3 regions of the Herbaspirillum sp. GW822-FHT03A08 genome follow, and region 2 is predicted to be linked to each of the others. Evidence: riboswitches for the same ligand, from Rfam matches in the RefSeq annotation. Region 2 holds a riboswitch; each other region holds the start of a gene.
The links. Region 2 has a riboswitch for cobalamin ahead of AC1RN6_RS17550 (CbtB domain-containing protein). Riboswitches for the same ligand answer to the same signal wherever they lie in the genome.
Positions count from the first base shown of each region.

Region 1: another riboswitch for cobalamin. It lies ahead of AC1RN6_RS01145 (TonB-dependent receptor family protein); the one in region 2 lies ahead of AC1RN6_RS17550 (CbtB domain-containing protein).
Region 3: another riboswitch for cobalamin. It lies ahead of AC1RN6_RS05985 (TonB-dependent receptor); the one in region 2 lies ahead of AC1RN6_RS17550 (CbtB domain-containing protein).

Region 1 is NZ_JBXANR010000001.1:223,141-228,910, forward strand. It holds gene AC1RN6_RS01140 (FecCD family ABC transporter permease) at 1-730, opposite strand, end outside; gene AC1RN6_RS01145 (TonB-dependent receptor family protein) at 751-2,700, opposite strand; cobalamin riboswitch at 2,762-3,065, opposite strand; gene AC1RN6_RS01150 (protein phosphatase CheZ) at 3,506-4,225, shown strand; gene AC1RN6_RS01155 (chemotaxis protein CheA) at 4,225-5,770, shown strand, end outside.
Region 2 is NZ_JBXANR010000005.1:300,901-306,670, reverse strand. It holds gene AC1RN6_RS17565 (cobaltochelatase subunit CobN) at 1-1,101, opposite strand, end outside; gene AC1RN6_RS17560 ((2Fe-2S) ferredoxin domain-containing protein) at 1,094-1,432, opposite strand; gene AC1RN6_RS17555 (CbtA family protein) at 1,508-2,248, opposite strand; gene AC1RN6_RS17550 (CbtB domain-containing protein) at 2,277-2,486, opposite strand; cobalamin riboswitch at 2,663-2,929, opposite strand; gene AC1RN6_RS17545 (hypothetical protein) at 3,130-3,567, opposite strand; gene AC1RN6_RS17540 (hypothetical protein) at 3,632-3,793, opposite strand; gene AC1RN6_RS17535 (methyl-accepting chemotaxis protein) at 4,110-5,770, opposite strand, start outside.
Region 3 is NZ_JBXANR010000002.1:212,993-218,762, reverse strand. It holds gene AC1RN6_RS05995 (GGDEF domain-containing protein) at 1-684, shown strand, start outside; gene AC1RN6_RS05990 (ABC transporter substrate-binding protein) at 725-1,963, opposite strand; cobalamin riboswitch at 2,084-2,354, shown strand; gene AC1RN6_RS05985 (TonB-dependent receptor) at 2,617-4,812, shown strand; gene AC1RN6_RS05980 (ABC transporter substrate-binding protein) at 4,862-5,770, shown strand, end outside.

The sequences.
Region 1 (5,770 bases), on a different contig from region 2:
TTGCCAGCGATGCTGCGCACAGCGTCGCCACGCGCAAACGCACCACAGGAACTCCCAGCAACTGTGCAAAACTCTCGCCGCGCGCCAGCAAATTCAGGCGCGGCGCATTCCATATTGACCACAGCAAAACCGCAAAGGCGATGACGGCGGCAATCGGCAAGAACCGGCTGTCCTCCAGATCGCCCATGAGCCAGAACACCATGCCGCGCAATTGCGTCTCCGCCGCCAGCGTCAGCACCAGTGTGATGACTGCGCCAAAACCTGCCGCCAGCATCACACCCGTCAGAAGCAATCGATGACCGGCGGCCATCGGCGACAACGGCAAGCGGCGCAGAGATTTTCCGACCAGGCCGAACAACAGGACAACCGCCACGCCCGCCCCCAGCACCGCACCGACTGCCGCAATATTCTGACGCGGCAATCCGACGGAAGCCGCCAGCAGCATCGCCAGTAATGCGCCGGCGGCAGAGCCGCCCGAGACGCCAAGCACGTACGGTTCCGCCAACGGATTGCGCAACAGGACCTGCATCAACGCGCCGGCCATCGCCAACAAAGCACCAACGGTGAACGCCGTCAGCGCACGCGGCACACGCAATTGCAGCAGCAGGGCAACGTTGTCCGGATCGCCGCTCGGCCGCAGGCAACCGGTACTGCCGCAAAGGCCGGCGAGGATCAGCGCCAGCACGGCAAGCACTGTCAGGCAAATAAGCAGCAGGATGGCGCGGCGCATGAAGTCCTTAGAAGTCGACGTTAGAAGTCATAACGTGCGGTGAATTTTACTGTACGCCCACTGTCCGGATAGATGCCGCTGGCGCAACCGAAAGCCTGCGAGAAATAATCCTTGCCGGTCAGGTTGCTGCCTGTGAGCGCGAATTCCCACGCGCTTACGCGCACCGCATAGCGCGCATCGAAGGTCGTGTACGACGGCATGCGTGCGTTGCACGTGTTGCTGAAGTCGCTGCCATAACGTTGCGAATCGGCCCACAGGACGCCGACATTGGCGGTCTGATTGCCGTAGTTCCAGTTCAGGCGGGCGGACGCCGTATTCTTCGGCACCAGCACCATTTCCTTGCCGGCGTTCGGACCGCCGGTGAAGGTGGCGACGATATGCTGGAAGTTGGCTTTCAGGCTGAAATCCTGGTTCAGGCGCGCACTGGCTTCCAGCTCAACGCCCTGGCGTTTGGTCGGATCAAGGTTGACGTTGGCGCCGAACGCACCGGCGGTCGGATCGAAAAACAGTTCGTCCTTGAGACGATGGCGAAACCACTTGAGCGTGGCGTTGTTGTCTGCACCGCCAAGAGTCGCACCGAACTCCAGATCATGCGAAGTCTGCGGCTTGAGAACCTGCCCGGTTGCCAATGCGGTGAAACCATTCTCGTCGGCGGTCGGCAAACGATAGCTTTGCCCGGCCTTGCCGAAGACGCGCACGGAAGGAACGATCGCATGGCTTGCCTGCGCGTCCCAGGCATTGACGCCCTGCCCCTTGTCATAGCCGCCAATGACGCTCTTCTTGTCGAAGACTTCACGCCGCACGCCGAGTGCGATGCGCGTATTTCCGGCGATCTGCAATTCATCGCGCACATAGGCGGCGCGCGCCGTCTGAGAAGCATCGCTGCTGCCGTTGATATTGCCGATCTGCCATTCGGAATAATCGATGCCGGTGACCAGCTCATTTTTCAGCAACCGGTTTTCGGCAACGTGGCGCAGGCGTGGCGAGAATTGCATGGTGCGGCTATGCACTTCGGTGATGGCAGCGCCGCTATAGCTGGAACGCGAAATCTTCTCGCGATGAGAAAGCTCCGCTGCAACATCGAACGCGCCAGATTTGCGCTCCAGAAAAGCGGTAATGCGATCGCTGTCATAAGAACCGTAATCCTGCGGGTTGGCAGTCTGGCGAGGATTGGCGAGAAACTGCGCCATCGTCAGCGAACCCGGCAGTCCATAATCGGCGCGCGCCAGATCGACGCGCAAACCGAAGCGGCCTTCATTGGAGAACCATTGCGCCGTGCCGCTGAAATTTTCCTGGTTGCTGTAATTGTTGTCGCGATAGTTATCGGCGTGCTGTTTGCTGTACGCCGCATTGAGTGCAAAGCCGTCCCATCCCTTGGCGACGCTGGCGCGCCCGCTGCGCAAGCCGTAGCTGCCGACCTCACCAACCACAGTGCCATGCACGGCATCCGCCGCCGGCCGCTTGGTGATGATCTGTATCGTGCCGCCGGTGGCGCCATCGCCGTACAGCACACTGCTGCCGCCGCGCATGATCTCGATGCGCTCGACGCTGTCGATGGGCACCGATGACAGCAAAGCCGTCGATAGCTCATTCTCCGACAAGCGTACGCCATCAATCAGAATCACCATGTTCTGATCGCCGTTGCTGCCGAAACCGCGCATGTCGAGCGCATAGTCGCCAGGCCCTGCCAGGCTCTGACGGCCATACACGCCGCCGAGTTTGCGAATCGCCTCGTTGACGTTATTGATACCGGCGTTACGGATCTCCTCGGCGCCGATGACGGTCGCGCCCACCGGACTGAAGGCCGGATCATTCGGAAAGCGTGAAGCCGTCACCACAACCGGCGTCAGGCCCGGGGCGGTTGCAGTCTGGGTTGAGGTTTGTGCTGCAGCAGTTTGAACGGACAAAGCGGCCGAAGCCATGACAGCGGGACCGGCAACGGCGCGCCAGGATAAAGCGGAATGTTTCATGATCTATTTCTGATAAGCATCTCCGGCCCGCTTCCCCGCAAGCCGGATTGAATGTGAAGGCATGACCTTCCCCTGTCTGGCCGGTATCCGGGCTGCAAGCTGGCAAAAACTGGTCGAAAAAACAACGACCGCACCGACTGCCATGCCTTCCCATGCCTCCGGACATCAAACCAGGCCGGGCGAACACAGTGGCGAATCATGGCAGTTTGCTGTCGGATGCGACAGCGCTTGCTTACCGTTGCGGGGGCAGCGTACGTTCGCGGACAGACAATGAATCACTCGGCTCTCCGCGCCGTACTTCCCGTTTAACTCGCCGGACTGAGGGCGCAAATGCGCCGGCGAGCACCAAAACGGCGCAATTGTATGCGGCAACGCCACTCCCGGCAATCTGTTGTGACAAACGAAGCAGGCTTGCAGTAAGATTGTCTGCAAACCAACATCCTCGCCATAACGTCATTGAAATGGGGAATTTTCATCGCTTTTTCGCCGATGGAGCAGCTTGACAGGGCCTTATAATCCATTCAACAAATAGCGGGAGTCCGCCTCGACCGAGGCGTCACTCGGGGAAATCAGCAACAGTAAACATCGGTGCGGCAAGCAGAACCGGGCGGACGCGTGTCCTACAGGTTTTGTGTTCCCGGCCGATATCCATTGACGACATGTATTGCCTGAGCCATCTGTCAGAACAGGAGCTTCTATCACCGGACCATCTCGTCGAACCCCCATGTAATTCAGTTGTGAAAGATTGTCTGCATCTGCGGCAGAAGCAAATAACGCATCAAATTTGTATGGAGAAAAGAAGATCATGAGTGACGATGTTGATTTAGAGGCACTATTCGACGAGATTTCGGCGCAAACGCTGCCTGCCGCGACTGCAGCAGCAGAACCCGCCTCGTCCGCGAGCCCGGCTGCATCGCTGGAAGATCAGTCCGACAAACCCATGTACGAACGTCTGGGCGGCATCGTCCGTCTGCTGCATGACTCCATGCGCGAACTCGGTTACGACCGCTCGCTGTCGGATGTCGCATCGCAGATCGGCGACGCTCAGGGCCGCCTGGAACACGTCGCCACGCTGACCGAACAAGCCGCCAACAAGGTGCTCAACTCGATCGACGCCGGCATGCCAGCCCAGGACGCGCTAGCCAGCAAGGCCAAGGACATCGATGATCGCTGGGCACGCCTGTTCGCAGGTCAGATGACCATCGACGAATTCAAGAATCTGGCGAACGACTCCAAGAAATTCTCCACCGCCGTCATCGAAGCCACCGAGGTCGAAAAAGCCCGCATGCTCGAAATCATGATGGCGCAGGACTTCCAGGACATCACCGGCCAACTGATCAAGAAGATCGTCGGCATCACCGCCGTGGCCGAGCGCGAACTGGCGCAACTGCTGCGCGACAATGCGCCGCCGGAAGTCAAGGCTGCCATGGAAAAACCGGTAGAACTGCTCAACGGGCCCTCCTCTCCCGGCTCCGCCATGGTGCAAAATGATGTGGACGACTTACTCGATAGCCTGGGGTTCTAATGGATGACGAAATGCTCAAGGATTTTGTCGTTGAGGCTTTGGACCTCGCGACTAACGTTGAAGAGCATCTGCTGACTCTTGAACGGCATCCTGACGACCTGGAAATTCTCAACGCGGTTTTCCGTGCCTTCCACACCATCAAGGGTGGCGCCGGCTTCGTCAATTTGCCGGCCATGGTATCGGCCTGTCACTTGACGGAAAACCTGTTCGACGCCCTGCGTACCGGCAAAGCGCCGGTCACGCCGCTGGCGATCGAGGCTGCATTGCAGGCCAGCGGTTTTGTCGCCGACCAGCTCAATGAACTGTCCAACGGCGCCGATCCGGCCAGCCTGGCTTCCATGCCGCAAGACCTGGAAGACATTCTGACGCAAGCTATTGAAGGCAATGCTGCTCCGGTTGTCGCTGCAACACCTGCAGCGGCCCCGGTTGCCGCAGCACCGGCCGCAGCTGCATCTTCCTCCGCGATCTCGACGCCCTCCGCCAATGGCGGCGCCAGCGTTCTCGGCGCGGATGGTTCGCTCGACTGGAATGCCTTGTATCAGGCGGTTTCCGGCGGTGCGGGCGATGTCGCAGCAACAGCATCCGCGATTGCCGATGTACCTGCCGATGCTGCGCCTGAAGAAAGCGCAGCAGTCTCCAGCCATCCCAAATCGCTGCCGTCGGCCACGCCGAAACCAGCTGCTGCCCCAGCAGCTCCGGCGCGCCGCGCAACCGACAACCAGCCCGGTGGCGGCAAGGAAGAAAGCATCCGTATCGATGCCGGCAAGCTCGACGCGCTGCTGGAAGTTGCCGGCGAATCGGTGCAGGCCGCCAACCAGGCTGCCGTGCTGCTGGAAAAGCTGCAACAGTTCAAGTTCGAAGGCACAGCCGCTTCGCTAATGTCGACGCTGGCCGAAACTCTGGGCCGCGCGTCGCGCTACTCCAGCGAGCTGCAACGCGCCACGCTGTCGACGCGCATGCAGCCGGTCGGCCGCCTGTTCCAGAAGTTTCCACGACTGGTGCGCGAACTGGCCAAGGATCTGGGCAAAGACGTCGACCTGGCGATCTCCGGTGCAGAAACTGAAGTCGACCGCGTCGTTGTGGACAGCCTGTACGATCCGCTGGTCCACATGCTGCGCAACTCGCTCGACCACGGTATCGAAACCGATCGCGGCGCTGCCGGCAAGCCGAACAAGGCAACCATTTCGCTCAAGGCATGGCAAGAGGCCAGCAGCGTCATGATTGAAATTTTCGACGACGGCAAGGGTATGGATCCCGATTTCCTGCGCAAGAAGGCAATCGGCAAGGGTCTGATCGGCGAACATGAAGCGCAAAGCCACGACGAAGCACTGCAACTGGTGTTCCTGCCGGGCTTCTCGACCAAGGAAGTGGCGTCCAGCGTTTCCGGCCGCGGCGTCGGCATGGACGTGGTGAAGACTGCGGTGGAAAAACACCGCGGTACGATCCGCATCGATTCGACGCTGGGTGTCGGTACGCGCTTCTCGATCCGTCTGCCGATTGAGCTGTCGATCATCCCGACCATGCTGGTGCGTACCGCAGGTGCGG
Region 2 (5,770 bases):
GATGCGTTCGACGCGGTCGGCCACCGGATGGAACTCCACCACGTCGCCCGACAAGCCCGTTGCCTGTGCCTTGAACGACAGCGGTACGCTGATGATGCGGCCGTCGAATTCCGGCAGCACCACGTTCATGGCGGCGTCCAGCGGGTTCATGCCGCGCGTGGAGACTTCCCACTGATCCTGCGTCATGCCGCTGGTCATGGCTTGCAGCACGGGGACGTTGAGCTTCTCCAGCACGGACACCGACCAGCCGGCAGGCGTCGGGCCGCCCGGCGTGATTTCGCCCATGGCGAAGGAGGTGGTGTTGATCAGGACGTCCACATGTGCGCCCTGCTCTCCCGAGAAATAGCTCAGCGCGGCCGGCAGATCGGAATCCGCCGCCGAGGTGCGCAGCGACGCAGTGAAAATCGGCAGTACGTCCATGCCGCGCTGCTCCAGCGCCGTCACCAGTGCATCGACGAAGCGCGTGTTGCCGCTCATCCAGTGCGCGCGATAGAAGATGATGCCGACGGCAGGTTTGCGGCGGCCTGCGACGTCGATACGCAAGCGAAGCCAATCCGAGATGCCGGCATCCTGTTCCAGATCCGGATGATAGATGCCGTGATCGGGCAAAGCCACTGCCGGGTCGTAAGCAAATCCGGTGAGCAGCAAGCGGTCCGATACGAAACGTAAAAACTGCGCCAGATTGACGCTGCCGCCGCCATGAAAATACGCCAGCGCCTCGCGCAGCACATCGGCCGGTACGGTCGACACCGCCGCCAGCTCCGCATCTGGTTCTCCGGTGCCGCTCAGCGCGATCAGATGGCGTCCCTGGCTTTGCGCATGGCGCAGCAGGTCGGCAAAACCGGCGACGCTGCCGAGACGGCCAAGGATGCGCAGCACGATGATGTCGGCGTCCGCCAGCTCGTTCTGCAACAACTCGCTCATGCGTGTTTCGTTTTCCACGCCTTGCAGATTGACACCTATCGTCGCTGGAAAGTCTTCCGGCAATTGCGTCAACGCGTGATGAAGAATGGCGAGATCGGTGGAGGCATGCGTCAGCACCGCAATCCGTGCAGATGGCGCGAATGGTGTGGCGACGGATTGTGTTGCCTGGTCAGACATTTTCCGGCTCCTCGGGATTGACGTCGCCGCTGCCGAGGCGGTGAAAAATCAGATCAGTGACTTCCTGGCCGCCTTCGAGATGCTCGGCCACCACGCGTTCAATCGCGGCTGCATCCTCGCAGCGGTACCAGACGCCTTCGGGATACACCACCACTACCGGCGCCTGCGCCTTGCAGGCCACCATGCAATGCGTGCGGGTGCGCTTGACGCGCAGTTCTGGACGCGCATCGATCTGCTCGCCGAGGACGGCGAACATGGCTTCGGCCAGCACGCCGTTTTCGGTGCAGCGTGGGCCGGTGCACATCAGGACGTGCCGGTGGTGGGTTCTCATAGCATTTCTTTACTGGCTAAAATGCCGATCCGGCCCGCAAGGGCCGGATCGGCATTAACAATTCCAGCCCGGAACTCAGGCGAATTTTTTATAAAAGTAACCGGTCAGCCCACCCAGCGTCAGCCAGAACAAGCCATTGGCCAAGGCTGTCGCGTGGATGAATGCCTGCGCCAGTTCTTCCGGCGCGGCGCTGCCATGCACGGCCGGATGCGGCGCACCGATGAGATGCGGCACGATCAGCAGCGCCACGCCCAGCAACTTCAGCGCCCAGTGACGCGCATACACACCAAGTCCCAGTCCGGCTGCGGTCATGCCAGCTGTCATGACCCACCACAATTGACGCGCATGCAGCGGCGCAGCCACGGTGCCCGGAACTTCAGGCGGCAGTCCCAGCGACGGCGCCACGAAGAACACCAGATAACCTGCCACGCCCCACACCAAACCGGAACGCCATGTCACCTGCTTGCCAGTCATCACGATCGCGGCGGCGAGGAACAGGCCGAAACCAATTGCCATGCTGATATTGGCCAGCACGGTATAGGCGGTGCGTTCGAAACCGTTGGCCGGCTCCCACTCTTCACCTTCATGTTCGTGCTCGTGCGCTTCTGCAGGTGCACCGGCGGCAGGCGTTGCCGCGGCATGGGCTTGCTCGTGCGCCTGTTCATGAGCCTTGGCCGCAGCCGCTTCTTCGTAGACCTCCGCCTGGAGGATGATTTTGGAGACTTGCAACTGCTGCACACCAGTCAGCAAGACGCCGGCACAAGCGCCAGCCAAGAGGACGGTGGAGGCAATCCGCCGCAATACTGCGAGATTCATCATTCAATTGTTCCGCGGAATATTCTTCTTAGTGGCAAGGAAAACCTGCCGAATGGCGGCCGTCATGCGCGGCGTTGTGCAGTTCCACCGCCGAAGCAAAACCGGCGGCGTAGATCAGGCCTGCACCCAGCACTAGCGCGGCAATGCCCGGCAAAATGCGATCGCGCCATACGCTGGAACCGGTGGAGGAATCGATGGTGCTGGTGTCGTTGGCGGATGCGCCGGTGGTGAGAGCCATGTGTTTTCCTTCGAATAAGCGTTGAAGCCAAACCGGTAATGGCGCTGACAAGACTGCAACAGCGCACATAACGGAAATAACGGAAACGTCACGAAGGAAAATGAGGAAACGACGCGGGGTGCAGAAAAATCACGCAATCCGGGAAGCAGTCCGTCGATCGCCCTCCGCGATGCAAAACAAGTCGTATACCGAGGGCCGGTCTCCGGGCTTGCGAAGGGTTCGCGGCGAGAATGATCTGACCGGAACCGGAATTTGCGCCTTCCCATGCCGTGTCGATAAAACACTTCATGCACAGTGGCTGGATGCAGATTCGCTGATTCGCTTACCGTTGCGGGGGCAGCGCCGGAATGGTTTCCAGAGAGATGATCTGGATGAACGCACCGGCTTCCCGATTAAATCCGGCGAAAGAAAATACGCCGGATACCCAAGGCAATGCTACCCCGGCAGTATAGGTGTGTGGAGGGATTCTGGCAACCGGAAGAGGCGCTGAAACAATGTCTAAACCAGCCTGCAGCCGGCTTGGAATCGGCATAAAACCAGGCTTCGGGGACGGGATGCGCAAGACCCGCGACGGGGTCAATGCGCAGTCCCAGAGGATTCGCTGGCGATCAAATAGCAATGAGCTATGGATTTAGCCGGGCGATTAGTTGGAATTAGGGCCTTTTGCGACCTTTTTAGGCGGCTCCGGCGTCAGATTGATCGGGTCGCTGGCCGGAAAAGTATCTTCCAGCGCATCGTCCAGATCACGGTCGCGCTTGACCTTTTTGGCGTCTTTGACACTATCCGTCTGCTTTTCAAGCTCGCGCTCGTCCGCAGCGACGATATCCTCGCCGCCTTCATTGTCGCTCGCCACCTGCTCGACCGACTCGGGCGTTTCAGGTGCGCGGTCGCGGCTGCCACGCTCAACCGAGGCGCGTTCGCCGGTGCCGGTGGAATCGCTGTCTCCTTCGGTGGCGATATTCGTCATGTCGCTGCCGCTGTCGGATGTGTCGCTGGGGCCTAGTGCGTGGTTGTCGTGACCTTTGCTGAGCTCGCGATCCGAGATCGGCAATACGTCAAGATCGAGTGTGCTGGTAGCCATGATTATTCCTCGTTAAATCGGGTAAAACTACGCGGGTAAAACAGGGGTGAAACCAGTTCCGGAATCACCCACCGGACATCTTCAACGGCGGCTCGGCGGGATCCGTGTCGGGAATGCCCGGTTCGCTCGGATTGAGCGGCGGATCCTGCACCGGGTTGTATTCATCCGGCGGAATATCCTTCGGCGGCGGTGGCGCGGTCGGCGGGATGTCTTGCGGTGTATGCATGCGCGCTCCTCACAGCGGATTCTGGTGGGGAATCGGATCCTGCTGCGGCGTCGGATCGAGCGGCGGCACTTCAACGGGTGGGATATCTTGTGGCTTATGCATGTTATGTCCTTTCTGATGCAGCGATGCGTACAGTAACGTAATGAAGCACGAACAACGCCGACGAACCGTCGACGAGCGGCGACACAACATCAGGCTACGCGCTCAGGCACGTGCTGCGTATAGGACAAACACTTTTTCGGGCTTCATCAACTCTTACGCGTAGGCAGCGGGTTGATCCGGCGTAAGGGTGACAAGGGGATGCCGAGGAGATCGATCAGGCAAGAGCGGGCGCTATCATCGGTATCTCCCTGCTGTGCAAAGCCGATACGGCGCCGGCCGCCGGCAAAGCGTTCAACTCAGTTGGCATGCCATGCAAATTCTCATGCAGATCAGCCGGCTCTTCGCCAACCCGGAAGGCACTGACGGCATCCCACAGCTTGTGCGCCTGTTCCTGCATATCGGCTGTCGCCACCGCCGCCTGCGCCACCAGCGTTGCGTTGGTGCGCGTGACGGCATCGATTTGCGTAATGGCCTGATTGAGATCGGCGATGCCGTGACTCTGCGCGTCGCTGGCGGCGGCAATTTCATCCATGATGCCGACCACGTGCTCAACCGAGTCAACGATCTCGCGCATGGTCTGGCCGGCGTCGTCGACCTGGCGGCTGCCGGCATCGATGCGCTCGACAGAGTCGCCGATCAGCACTTTGATTTCCTTGGCGGCAGCGGCGCTGCGCATGGCAAGATGGCGAACCTCTGTCGCCACCACGGCAAAACCGCGCCCTGTCTCGCCCGCCCTCGCCGCTTCCACCGCTGCATTCAGCGCCAGGATATTGGTCTGGAAAGCGATGCCGTCGATCACGGAAATGATGTCCACCACCTTGCGCGAGCTATCCTTGATCGCGGTCATGGTGCCGACCACGGACGACACGATGTCGCCGCCGCGCGAAGCCACGCCGGCAGCCGATTGCGCGAGACGATTGGCTTCGCCGATCTGCAATGCGTTGCGACTGACGATGCCGGTCAGTTCCGCCATGGCGCCGGCGGTTTGCTGCAGCGAACCGGCCTGCGCTTCGGTACGTGCCGCCAGATCAGTATTGCCGGCGGCGTTTTGCTGCGAGACGCGGAAGATGCTTTGCGTGCCGTTGCGCACTTCGCTGACGGTTTGCAGCAGACTCTGATTCATGCGGCCCAAAGCAGCAAGCAACTGTCCTGTTTCGTCCCGGCCGCCTTCGGCGATATGGGCAGTGAGATCGCCCGCTGCAACGCGGCTGGCGAGATCCACGGCATCATTCAGCGGACGCGTGATGCTGCGGTTAAGACGCCACGCCACCAGCACGGCCAACAGCATGGCGACGCCGCAAATCACAATGGTCGCCATGGTGGTCTGCCTGCCGCTGGCAGCGAAGTCATCCAGATCGCTCTGAATCTGGCTCTGCTCCAGCTTGACCAATTTGTCGATGGCTTCCAGCCACTGATTTTGCAGCGGCGCAACTTCGGCATTGAGCAATTTGGTCGCCTGCCCGGCATTAAAGCCGGCAACGAATTCCTCCGCCTGCTTGATGAACGGTTCGCTGCGGCGATCAAGACCATCCATGTCGTTGATGATGGCCTGCTCTTCCGCACTCACGCCGCTTTTAAGCAAGGCGGCCTGATTGACGCGATAGGTCTTGCGCTCCACTCCGATGCGCGCCATCTCTTTTTGCATGGCATTGAGGTCCGTCAGCGTCGCCACATTGCGCGCGGCTTGTCCCTGACGGAACAGGCTCTGCCGCATCAGCGCCGCAATCTCGGATTTGCCGTTGGTATGGCTGAGCGCGGCCGCCAGCTGTTGCTGAGCACGATGCGCGGAGAAGCCTGCCAATGCGGTCACCGCCGCCATCAATAGCAATATGACGCCAAAGCACAGCGACAAGCGCTGCCCGATCCGAAGGCGGG
Region 3 (5,770 bases), on a different contig from region 2:
CAGTCGGCAGCCATGCTCAACAACATCTGGAACATCGGCCTGCTGACCGTCGGCGCCGTAATCATGCCGACCATGACCATGGTCGCGGTGATGATGGTGCACGACGCCATGCTGTCCAAGGTTGAACACGCGCTGCATCACGACCACCTCACCGGCGCTTTGTCGCGCATGCGATTCGAGAGCGGTGCGCGCGATGCGCTCGCGGCCGCGCGACCGGCTCGTCCGCTGAGCCTGCTGCTGATCGACCTGGATCATTTCAAACGCATCAACGACAGCTACGGCCACGCCGGCGGCGATGAAGTGCTGCGTGCATTCGTGACGATGGTGCGCGGTGTCATGCGCAGCGACGATACGCTGGGACGACTGGGGGGAGAAGAGTTCGGATTGCTGTTGCCGGCGACGCCGCTGACGGACGCTGCGCGCATTGCGGAAACCTTGCGCCTGCAAGCAGAGCAGCACGTGGTGAGCGGCGATTTCGGCAGTTGCCGTTACAGCATCAGCATCGGCCTCGCCACGGCGATCCGCGAAGAAACCCTGGACCGCCTTAGCGCGCGCGCCGACCGCGCGCTCTACATCGCCAAGAACAGCGGACGCAACCGGATTTCGTCAGGGGAAAAGTCCTTGCCGGCGAACGACGGCAAGCACGTCGATAATAGCATCGACAGAAGCGGGGCGCAGGCCTGACGCAAGCGCTGCGTCATCCCGCGCCCCAGTCATGCATTGATCAATCCGCTGCGCGCAGCTTCTTCACTTCTGCATCCGACGGCTGCAGGCTGGCGCCGTCGACATACACGAAGCTGCTCATGATGCCCTTGCCGTCCTTGACGCCGGTACGGCCGACGAAAGCGCCCAGCGTGGACTGGTGATCCTGCGCGCGGTAGGTGATCGTCGCCACCGGCGTCTCTACCTTCAGACCCGAAAACGCCGCCGCCAGCTTGTCGGAATCGGCGCTTCCCGCTTTCTTCAAACCCGCCGCGATCGACATCAGCGCGCTATAACCGACCAGTGATCCGTTGCGCGGATAGTCGTTGTATTTCTTGCGATAGGCGTCAACGAATTTCTTATGCTCCGGCGTGTTGATGGCGTACCAGGGATAGCCGGTGACCAGCCAGTTGCTCGGCGCTTCGGCGCGCAGCGGATCGAGGTATTCCGGCTCCCCCGACAGCATCGACACCACTTCGCGGCCGTCAAACAAACCGCGCGTATTGCCATCGCGCACAAACTTGCCGAGGTCGGTGGCGAACAGCACGTTGAAGATCGCATCCGGCTTGGCATCGGCCAATGCCTGCGTCACCGCGCCGGCGTCGATCTTGCCCAGCGGCGTGGCCTGTTCGGCGACGAATTCGATGTCCGGCTGCGCCGCCTTCATCAGCGTCTTGAAGCTGGCGACGGCGGACTGGCCGTATTCATAATTGGGATAGACGATGGCCCAGCGCTTCTTCTTGAGCCTGGCCGCATCCTTCACCAGCGACGCCACCAGCATGTATGTCGAGGGACGCAAACGATAGGTATATTTGTTGCCGTTATGCCAGACTATCTTGTCGGTCAGCGGTTCGGCCGCAAGGAAAAAAATCTTGCGCTGCTTGGCATAGTCGGTCAGCGCCAGGCCGGTATTGGAGAGAAAGCCGCCGAACAGCAGCGACACCTGCTCGCGCTTGACCAGCTCTTCCGCCACGCGCACCGAATCGCCCGGATTGCCGTTGTCGTCGCGCGAAATCACTTCCAGCTTCTTGCCGAGCACGCCGCCGCTGCCGTTGATTTCTTCCAGCGCCATTTCCCAGCCCTGACGGTACGGTTCAAGGAAAGCAGGCTGCGCCTTGTAGCTGTTGATTTCGCCGATCTTGATGGTGGTTTGCGCCGAAGCGCTGGCGGAAAAACTGCCGGCGCCGAAAGCAACGGCCGCCGCAGCGATGGAGAACTGCAATGAATAACTGAAATAGTTGAGGCGATTGCGCGAAGTCATGATGTCCTTCCCTGTAAAGACGACAAGTATAGCGAGCGTCGGCAAAAAGCACATGAAACCGGCATTACCGCCAATCCGACACTATCGGGATGGCGCGATTGCGAGAACCCACCCGCGCAAGTATCATGGCGGAGTTTTGGTGCTCGCAATCAGATTCCTTGATTGCAGTTAAACGGGAAACACGCGCTGCAGTCCGGTAACTATCCGATGACTCGATGACTGCAGCGGCAAACGTGTGCTGTCCCCGCAACGGTAAAACAGGCGCCGTGCAGGATGTTGCTGCATGGCAGGTTGTCTCCATAGTCCACTGTGCCGCTTGATGTTTCAGGCATGGGAAGGCGAGGCGATCGGTTCTGTTAGCCCGGATACCGGCCAGAACGGATGGAAGCGAGCGACCGGGGTATGTCGTGAACTGCGAAGCACTGCACACGACTACCGCATCTGAAATCCGCTGCACCGCACCCTCCGGCTCTTGCCCAAGGCGACCGGTTCGTTGCGTTTGTCACGCCCGATGTCCGTCCGCAAGTCTTCGCTTTTCACTCTTACTCTTGTTTGCCAGCTTCCTTTGATCACAGCGCGCGGGGATGCGCGCCGTACAAAAACAGAGCGCCATCACGCAACGCGGACATGGCGCTCATCAAAGGGAAGGTCACATGAAACACTCTGCATCACTATGCGCGGGCAAACTGCGCCACTTGTTCAATTTGCCGCGTCTGTCGTATGCCGTCGCCGGCACCTTCGGCACGCTCGCCGCACTCGATGCCGCATCCGCGGCGGCGCAAACGGCCGAAAAAGCATCCTTGCCGGAGATCACCGTCTCGGCGCCCGACAATAGCAGCACGCTTAAAACGCCATCGACCGCCGGCGGCCGCCTCAACCTGACGCCGCTGGAAACGCCTGCCAGCGTCGCCGTCATCATGGGCGACACGATCCGCGAACGCGGCTATCAGACCCTGCTCGACGCCGAAACGCGCGCGCCCGGCATCACCTCGGTGCCGTTCTCCGGCAACGGCAACAACTCGCTGTCGGCACGCGGTTTCTACGGCCCGAATTCGATTTCGCAGCTGTACGACGGCTTGCAGCTGTATAACGCCGGCGGCGTGGTGACCTTCCCGACCGATCCGTGGAATGTCGAACGCGTGGAATTCCTCAATGGCCCGGCATCGGTGCTGTACGGCACCGGCTTCGTCGGCGGCGCGGTCAACGTGGTGCCCAAGCGGCCCGATCTGAAACAGCAGTCCAACGAAGTGCAATTTTCGGCCGGCTCGTTCGGCACCTATCGCAAGGCCTTCGACAGCACCGGCCCGCTCAGCGACACGCTGGCGTATCGCCTCGACGTCAGCCATATCAATTCCGACGGCTGGATGGACCGCGGCCGCAGCGACAGCCTGACCGTCTCCGGCTCGCTGCTGTGGAAGGCCACCCGCGACCTGACGCTGACGCTGGCCAACGACTACGCCGACATCCATCCCGGCAGCTACGAAGGCACGCCCATCGTCAACGGCGCCATCGTGCCGGGCACCCGCTTCAAGAACTACAACGTCGACGACGCCCAGGTGCGCTTCACCGAAAACCGCACCTATCTGCGCGCCCGCTACGAGCTCAGCGACAAGGTCGTACTCAATAACGACATCTACCTGATCAAGCACGACCGCCGCTACAAGGAAACCTATACCTACACGTACAACCCGGCCACCGGCAACGTGGCGCGCTCCAACTACCGCGACATCGTCGGCGCGCAGACGCAATACGGCGATCACGGCTATGCCACCATCGACAGCGAACTGTTCGGCAACAAGAACCAGCTGGTGGTCGGCTTCGACTTCAACCGCTCGCTGTACGACCGCAACGACAACACCAACACTTCCGGCAACTTCGCCGGATCGAGCACGGTCAATGCGCTCAACTTCAATCCGGGCGTCTTCTCGCAAGGCAACTCACCGTCTATCCGCGCCCTGTATCGCGTCACGGTCGATCAGGCCGGCCTGTTCCTCCAAGACCGCTATCAACTGAGCAAGCAATGGGCCGTCACCGGCGGTCTGCGCGGCGACAACTATCAGACCAAGCGCGATGATTTCATTACGCTGACCAGCGCCAACGGCAATCAGAATGCGATATCGTGGAATACCGGCGTGGTCTTCACACCTGTCGCCGACACCTCGCTTTATGCGCAATACGCCGTCGCCTCGGATCCGGTCACGTCGCTGGCGAGCATCAGCGCGTCGCAAATGCAGTATGGCGTTTCCAAGGGCAAGCAGGCTGAAGTCGGCGTCAAGCAAGCCTTGTGGAACGGCCGCGTGGAGTGGACGCTGGCGGCTTACCGCATCATCAAGAACAACCTGCTGGCGCCGAACATCAACAACGTGTCGATTTCCGATACGGTCGGCCAGCAGTCCTCACGCGGTCTGGAAGGCTCGCTGACTTTCAAGGTGAACGACGACTGGCGCGTGGAAGCCAATGCGTCGGTGCTGCAGGCGCGCTTTGACAACTTCACCGCCTCGGTCGGCGGCAAAGCGACTTCGCTGGCGGGATATCGTCCGCAGTTCGTGCCGAAGCGCACCGGCAATCTGTTCGTGCTGTGGAACGTCACGCCGCAATGGGAAGCTCGCACCGGCGCCCATTATGTCAGCGACCGCTACTCGGACAATACCGATCAGTCGCGTCTGCCGGCCTACACCGTGCTCGACGCCGGCCTGGCGTGGAAGGTGTCGCCGAAGCTGAAGTTCGACTTCCGCATCGACAACCTCGCCGACAAAGTCTACGCAGCATCGACCTATGCCGGCACGGCGACCCAGTGGATCCTGGGTGCACCGCGCACTTACACCATGACCATGAACTATGCGTTCTGATCGCATTGATCAATTGATACGTGGACAACAACTGCGGGGGCTGCGGTCCTTGCAGTTGTTTCTCCTATTCATATTGCTGACGTGGGCGACGCTGAGTTACGCGCAAGCAGATCGCCACAGTCTCACCTTCCATGACGATGTCGGCCGTGAACTGACACTCAAGACACCGCTGAAACGCGTCGTCGTCTTCAACCGCTACACCACGGAATTCGTGCGCGCCGTCGCCGGCATGCAGCCGGTGGTCGGCGTCGACATCGACTCCGCGCGCAGCCACAGCTACTGGCCGACGGTGACGCCGGCCATGCTGGCGGGTCAGGGCCAGACCAGCCCCAACTACGAAGCCATCGTCGCGATGCAGCCGGACGCGGTCTTTTTCCCGCGCAACAGTGACTGGCAAAAGGCGGCCACCGTGCTTGGCCGCTTCGGCATCCCTGTGGTAGTGGTCACCGCCTGGGACGTGCTCAAGCACGAAGAAAACGTCACGCTGTTCGGTAAGCTGTTCGAGCAGCCGCAACGCGCGGCCAAACTCAACGCCTTCTATCGCCACTACCGCGACCTGCTGGCGCAACGTTTGCAGAACCTGCCGATGGCGCAGCGCAAGCGCGTCTACATCGAAGAAGTCGGTGCCTACAAGACGCTGCTCAAAGGCTCAGGCTGGCATGACATGGTGGAGATCGGCGGCGGCATCAATGTCTTCGGCGATGTTCGCATTCTGAATCAATCCTCGGCGCGCGGCAGCGTGCAAGGCTTCAGCGTCGATCCCGAAGAAATCATCGCGCGCCGTCCCGATGTCATCGTGAAACTGGAGCCGGGACAGTACGAACCGCACGGCCGCGCGTTCTCTTCGCAAGTGCTGGAGGCCGTCGCTGCACGTCCCGGTTTCGACCGCTTGCCGGCGGTGCGCAATGGGCAGGTTTATCACATTAGCTATTACCTGGCCGGTGGCTGTTCCAAGATC